Regions from separate parts of the Bradyrhizobium sp. FW305-F6 genome, predicted to be linked through region 1. Evidence: predicted binding sites of a transcription regulator. Region 1 holds the regulator's gene; the other holds the start of a gene.

Region 1 (3,415 bases):
AGGCCGCGTCTTGCGAGCCAAGGCGCGCTGGCGTTGACGCAGCGTGGCGACGGCTTTGCCGTTCAGGCGGTGAGGGCGAGAGGCGCCAGTCGCCCCTGGCTGCCGGCAGGCGCCGGCGAAGGCGATTTCGACGGCAACCTTGCGCCGAGGACGGTCGCGCCGCGCAGCCGGGATGCAACGCCATCGGAGACCGACTTGCAGGCTGACGATTGAGGATCGATGCGGGGCGGCGGTCCGGCGAGACTGCGCAGGACGCAAACCATACCATCTCGCCGGCCTCGGCCGGCGATGGCATTTCAACTTCCGGCCCTCGACCGATCCGCCGGGGGCCTCGACCGATCAGCCGATCGGCTGGCGTGCGATCGGGGACCGCGTGTCGGCGACGATCTGCGGCTTGTGCTCGCGTTCGCCCACCGCCTGGGTCACTGGCAGTTGCAGCACGGTTGCGCGCTGGCCTTCGACGAGCTGTGTCACCAGCACGTATCTGCCGTCGGGGAATTCGATCGCATCGTGATGCCGATCGGGAATGTGCGGGTCGATCTTGCCGAACTTGCCGACGCGTGAGTTGACGGTGCGCGTCCAGATCCAGCGATTGTCGTAGCGGACGTTGTCGGCGAAGGCGAGCTCCGTTCCCGGCAGCAGGCAGACCGCGACGGAGAGATCGGCTGCGGAGGCGAAGCCGCGCGTCGAGGTGCCGCGGAAGGTTGTCGTGACGATCGTCTCGCCGACTTCGGCGGGGCGTGTCGCGACGGCATGCAGGCTATAGTCACACATCGGGTGCTCCTCATGCGAAGATGGCGACCCGCGTCTCTTCGAGGCGCAGGCCTCTCTCAGAGTGAGCCTGCGACGCTCTGCTTGGTTATGGGCAAATCTGCGGCTCGCGTCCGCAGCACGCGATCACATTATCTTTCTCGGCGCGATTAGGAACAAACTGCGCGTCGATGCATTCGGCAGCGCGGATCAGCGACGGCCGGCATCAACTCGGATGGTTGGCGCGAAATGACTGCACGCCTGCGCTTGCGAACCAGGAAGTCGCGCAGAAGGAGGGGCCGGACAGTCAGCGCAGAACCAGAGGGACCATCCAGCCGAAGCGGACGAAGCGTCCGCTCCAATCTTGGAGCGAGGGTGCCGGTCGAAAGCGCGCGGCGTGCTCGATAAGCTCAGTACTTTCGATAGAGCCCGATCAGCTTGCCCTGAATCTTCACGCGGTTCGGCGGCAGGATGCGCACCTCGTAGGCGGCATTGGCAGGCTCGAGCGCGATCGAGGCGCCGCGGCGGCGGAAGCGCTTGAGCGTGGCCTCCTCGTCGTCGATCAGCGCGACCACGATGTCGCCGGTATCGGCGCTCTCGTTGCGCTGGATCAGCGCCATGTCGCCGTCGAGGATGCCGGCCTCGACCATCGAATCGCCGCGCACCTCGAGCGCATAATGCTCGCCCGAGCCGAGCATGTCGGGCGGCACGCTGATGGTGTGGCTGCGGGTCTGCAACGCCTCGATGGGCGTGCCGGCCGCGATGCGACCCATCACCGGCACCGCTACGGGCCGTTCACCCTCGTCCGCGGGCGGGCTGGAGCTCGCGCGCACCTTGCCGAGATTGCCCTCGATGACGCTCGGGGTGAAGCCGCGGCGATTGCCGGCGGCGGCCTGGAGCTCGGGCAGCTTGATCACCTCGATGGCACGGGCGCGGTTGGGGAGGCGGCGGATGAAGCCGCGCTCCTCGAGCGCCGTGATCAGGCGATGAATGCCCGACTTCGAGCGCAGGTCGAGCGCATCCTTCATCTCGTCGAAGGACGGCGGCACGCCGCTTTCCTTCAGACGCTCGCTGATGAACCGCAGAAGCTCGTATTGTTTGCGCGTCAACATCTCGACCTAAGTCCCCCGGTTGATGTCGTTCGATTCCGAGACGATGAATTCGGCAATAAGCCGCTACATCCTCGAAACAAATCATGAACGGACCCTATATGTTCGATATGTGTTCCGCAACTGCTTAATTTACGGTGAACGGGGCGAGGCTCGCGGAATACGTGCGGGCCCGGAGCTCAGACCGGAAGCCGCAGCACCTCGCAAGGCGTGCCGGCCTCAGCCTTCGGCGCGAATGGTGCGCGCACGAGAAGTACCTGTGCCGCAGCGAGATTCGCAAGCAGCGAAGAGTCCTGATGATTGACGGGGACGGCGACGGGTGTGCCGTCCTCGCGCAGCTCCAGGCGTGCGCGCAGGTAATCCTCGCGCTGGTCGTTGGCACCGAGGTCGCGGCCCAGCACGGCGCGCTCTCTTTGATGACGAATGTTGGAGCGGCCCGACAGCGCACGAATCAGCGGCACCATGAACAGGAAGGCGCACACGTAGGATGAGACGGGATTGCCCGGCAGGCCGATCACGCGCATGGCGTCGAGCCGTCCGTGCATCATCGGCTTGCCCGGCCGAATCGCGATCTTCCAGAACGCCATCGCGATGCCTTCGTCTCTCAGCGCCTGCTGGACCAGGTCGTGGTCGCCGACCGACGCACCGCCGGTCGTGACCAGGATGTCGGCACCGCGCTCGCGGGCCCGGCGGATGCCCGCGGACGTGGATTCCAGCGTGTCGGCGGCAATGCCGAGGTCGATGGTCTCGGCGCCCTCGCTGCGCGCCAGCGCATGCAGGGCATAGCCGTTGGAATAGACGATCTGGCCGGGTCCCGGCCTGGTGCCGGGCGTCACGAGTTCGTCTCCGGTGGCGAGGATCGCGACCTTCGGACGACGGCAGACGGCAAGGTGCGGGTGGTTCATTGCGGCGGCGAGCGCGAGATCGCGCTCGGTGAGACGAGTTCCCTTGCGCAGCAGCACGTCGCCTTCAGCAAAGTCGACGCCGGCGGGGCGGATGTGCCTCCCGGGAATCGCGGCCTCCTTGATCGTGACGCCGCTGCCGTCCGCGACGGTGTCCTCCTGGATCACCACCGCGTCGGCGCCGTCGGGAATGACGCCCCCGGTGAAGATTCGCACGGCTTCGCCGGGGCCGACTGTTCCGGCGAACGGACGGCCGGCTGCGACCTCGCCGGTCACATTAAGCCTGGAATTGATCGTGGCTGCGTCGGCCGCGCGCACCGCGTAGCCGTCCATCGCCGACATCGCTTCGGGCGGTTGCGTGCGCCGCGCCGCGAGGTCGCGCGCGAGCACGCGATGGTAGGCCTGGTCGAGGGCAACCGTCTCTTCGGCCAGCGGCTCGGCATCGGCCAGCACCGCCGCGAGCGCGTCAGAAACCGGCATCAAGGCCACGGGTGAACTCCTGCTGAGCACATCGGCTATGGGGCCGCAGTGTTCTAGCCGAGGAGGCGCGTGAGGCAAAGCCGCCCGCGGAATGTCGTGCGTGATCTCGCTCGTGTGGAATGCAGCTCACGTCCGTCGCGGCAGGATCCGGCAGGCGAGAAAGACCGGCACGAG
Region 2 (3,415 bases), on a different contig from region 1:
CGCCCCACCAGCGATCAATCGGATTATGGCGGCTGAAGTCTTCCTGGCCCGCCAAGACAGCCTTGCCGAACTCGGTCAGGGACAGCCGGCTGCGCAGATAGACTTCATGCCGAGCCCTCAAATTCTCAGGATCGATCGTGCGCAGCTCATCACCCAATCCGGCCACTGCCGGTCTCGGGCCAAGCGCGAGCCCCTCCAGCAACGAGCCCAGCTCGAACTCTCCGAACACATAGGTGCGCCGTTGCGAGCGCAGGTGAAACAATCCATTCGTGTTGGCAAACCCTCTGGCAAGCATCTCCAGAAATCGCATCTCTGTCGCACCAAGCCCGGTCCGGGGTGACGGCAGTTCCGCGAGCAGATCGAGCAGAGCCGGCCGCAGCATCAGCAGAGCACTCAGATCGCGGTGAAGCAAATCCATGCAAGCCTCGGGCGTTGGCGCGCGATAGGCCGACCACGCCGACGTGGCAGTCTCGAACTCCTCCGCAGCGACGCCTACGACAGGAATATGAGGCGCGCTCTTGGCGAAATCATAATCGGGGCTGAAAAACAGGTCGGAGCCCAGCAATCGCAGCCCGAGCTTCCGTGTCAGTGCGGGATAACTGCCGAGGTGATCGAGCAACCAGGCCAGTTGCAGCTGGTCGCGGGGAGCCGCTCCGAACCAGAGTTCGATCTTATCATACGGCTCGCAAAACTCAGCCAGCGACAATTTGCGACCCTGGGCGCCCCGGGGCCAGCTGACCCAATCCGACCAATGTTCGGCATGGCCAAGCTCTGGGGTGTAGGCAGCCAAATAAGCTGAGAGCTTCTCCGCGTACGGGAGCGGTCCCCATTCAAACTCAAAATGGAACGGGATGACGATCTCCGCCAAACCCGATCGAGCGAGATCACTCCCCCCGCCCCAGCCGGTCAAGATCAGCCGCCTCATCGCCCCACCTGATCGACGCAACGCAAAAACCAAACGGGCACCGAAGACGTCGGCAACTCAACGTCCTCAGTGCCCGCTCCTCGCGAAAAACTTTCGCGTTAAGGCTTACTCGTCCGCCGGCTCCTCGCCGTCGGCGTCACGCTCGGGGGTGCCGGCCAGGATCTGTTCGGCGATCAGGCCGGAGTTCTGGCGAATCGCGGTCTCGATCTTGGCGGTCATGTCGGGGTTGGCCTTCAGGAATGCCTTCGAGTTCTCGCGGCCCTGGCCGAGGCGCTGGCTGTCATAGGAGAACCAGGCGCCGGACTTCTCGACGATGCCGGCCTTGACGCCGAGATCGAGGATCTCGCCCATCTTGGAGACGCCCTCGCCGTACATGATGTCGAACTCGACCTGCTTGAAGGGCGGGGCCAGCTTGTTCTTGACCACCTTGACGCGCGTTGTGTTGCCGACCACCTCGTCGCGCTCCTTGATCGCACCGATGCGGCGGATGTCGAGGCGGACGGAGGCGTAGAATTTCAGCGCATTGCCGCCGGTCGTGGTTTCGGGCGAGCCGTACATCACACCGATCTTCATGCGGATCTGGTTGATGAAGATCACCATGGTGTTGGACTTGTTGATCGAGGCCGTCAGCTTGCGCAGCGCCTGGCTCATCAAACGCGCCTGCAGGCCCGGCAGCGCATCGCCCATCTCGCCCTCGAGCTCGGCCTTCGGCACCAGCGCCGCGACCGAATCGATCACCATCACGTCGACCGCACCCGAACGCACCAGCGTGTCGCAGATTTCCAGCGCCTGCTCGCCGGTATCGGGCTGCGAGATCAGGAGCTCGTCGATGTTGACGCCGAGCTTGCGGGCATAGACCGGGTCGAGCGCGTGCTCGGCGTCGATGAAGGCACAGATGCCGCCCTTCTTCTGCGCTTCCGCCACCGTGTGCAGCGCCAGCGTGGTCTTGCCCGAGGATTCCGGCCCGTAGATCTCGACGATGCGCCCCTTGGGCAGGCCGCCGATGCCGAGCGCGATATCGAGCCCGAGCGAGCCGGAGGACACCGCCTCGATGTCCATGGAGCGGTCGTTCTTGCCCAGCTTCATCACCGAGCCCTTGCCGAACTGGCGCTCGATCTGGGAGAGCGCGGCGGCCAGAGCTTTACTCTTGTCCATGGAGGATCCTTCGACGATACGCAGGGCAGTTGCGGACATTGGGTCGTGCTCCTTATGGCGAGGATTCGCGTGAGGGACAAACGGTTGCGAGGCAGCTCGGCGATAAAAGCAACGTACCCTATTTGTTCTAAGTTCGCAATATGTTCTTTTGCGGATTTCTCCTGCACCTATCTGGCTAAATCGTTCTGACCCGTGCCCTGGTTCGTTTTCTCAACTTCAGACCGCAACCTGTGCGAGCCTGTCGCATGTTATTGTTGGCTGCGTAATTTACGGGCACCGTCCTTCTCATCACCGGCAACGATTTATCGGGGCGTCGGTGGCTGAGAGAGTCGCGCGCTCCCGCCTGTCAACGAGGATCCGGGGCAATGGAAGTGGCGGAACACACCAGCACCGAGCGCACCCCTCGGTGCGACGATTGCCGAACACCGACAAGATTCCGCGCCCGTATTCTCGACGTTCGCAAGAACGGTCATGTCAACGTCTACGATTGCCCGACCTGCAAGCGCCTGTATTGGAGCGAGTAAGGCCGATTCAGCTGGCGGGCCCGATTTCAAGGGCCGTTTCCGCCCGTGTCAGCAACAGTCGCACCCAGGCTCACCGAGCTTCTGACAGCCGGCGTTTGGCGTGAGAATTCGGCATGGCTGCCCCAATGGGACACCACCCGGATGTCAGCGGCTCCCATTCGTGCGGCCGACGGCGGTTTGCCTGCAACACAGGCGGCCGAACATGACCTGCCTCAACGACGCGCGGCCGGCGCGCCGTCATGTTTCCGTAATCCTGCGGCACCGAACCTTTTCGCGGTCTTCGGCCTTCTGTGGGGTGGGACCGCAACACTGGGAAGCTCAGGTCATGACGGACAACAACAACACGCATCACGATACGATCGGGCGCAAGCCCCTGCTCGACGCAGCGCGCGAGGAGATGGTGAAGTTCGAGCGCAAGGAGAACGAGTTCCGCAGGAAGGACCGCGAAGAGCGCGCCGCCCAGCTCCATCTGCCCTTGGACGAGATCAGGATCAACTGAGCCCGTCAGGAGGAACCCAGGCGCGCAACCTCCTGGGATGGGCGCCTGGCTTCGACCGCAGACTGCGAGACGAAACCGCGGATAGGTATCTAAATACCAATATTAAGCTATTGGCTATGCAGGGAATTTTCCCGGCGGCCTACTGTGCATGGGGTTGTTTCCACCTTTTTGAAAAGGCGGGCGTGCGCCGCTCGTCCGGCGCGGTTGCATTGCCGCCAGGGCCGTCGCCTACAGCACCGCCAACAGCACCAGGCCGATCACCAGCACAAGGAAGCCAGCCGCCGTCGCGGCGGCGAATGACCGCTCTACGTT

The links. The regulator LexA, encoded in region 1, represses DNA repair genes until DNA is damaged. The targets are predictions, from matches to a motif close to TGTTCNNNNTGTGTTCNG.
Region 2: recA (recombinase RecA) is a predicted target of LexA. The motif match lies at 2,211-2,228, and genes of this name have one in related genera.

What each region holds. Positions count from the first base shown of each region.
Region 1 is NZ_JBYSYD010000001.1:23,492-26,906, forward strand. It holds gene AC3WLX_RS00110 (ComEC/Rec2 family competence protein) at 1-213, shown strand, start outside; gene AC3WLX_RS00115 (hypothetical protein) at 340-774, opposite strand; gene lexA (transcriptional repressor LexA) at 1,161-1,862, opposite strand; gene AC3WLX_RS00125 (molybdopterin molybdotransferase MoeA) at 2,039-3,250, opposite strand.
Region 2 is NZ_JBYSYD010000003.1:43,360-46,774, reverse strand. It holds gene AC3WLX_RS20535 (hypothetical protein) at 1-925, opposite strand, end outside; gene recA (recombinase RecA) at 1,031-2,119, opposite strand; gene AC3WLX_RS20525 (hypothetical protein) at 2,930-3,103, shown strand.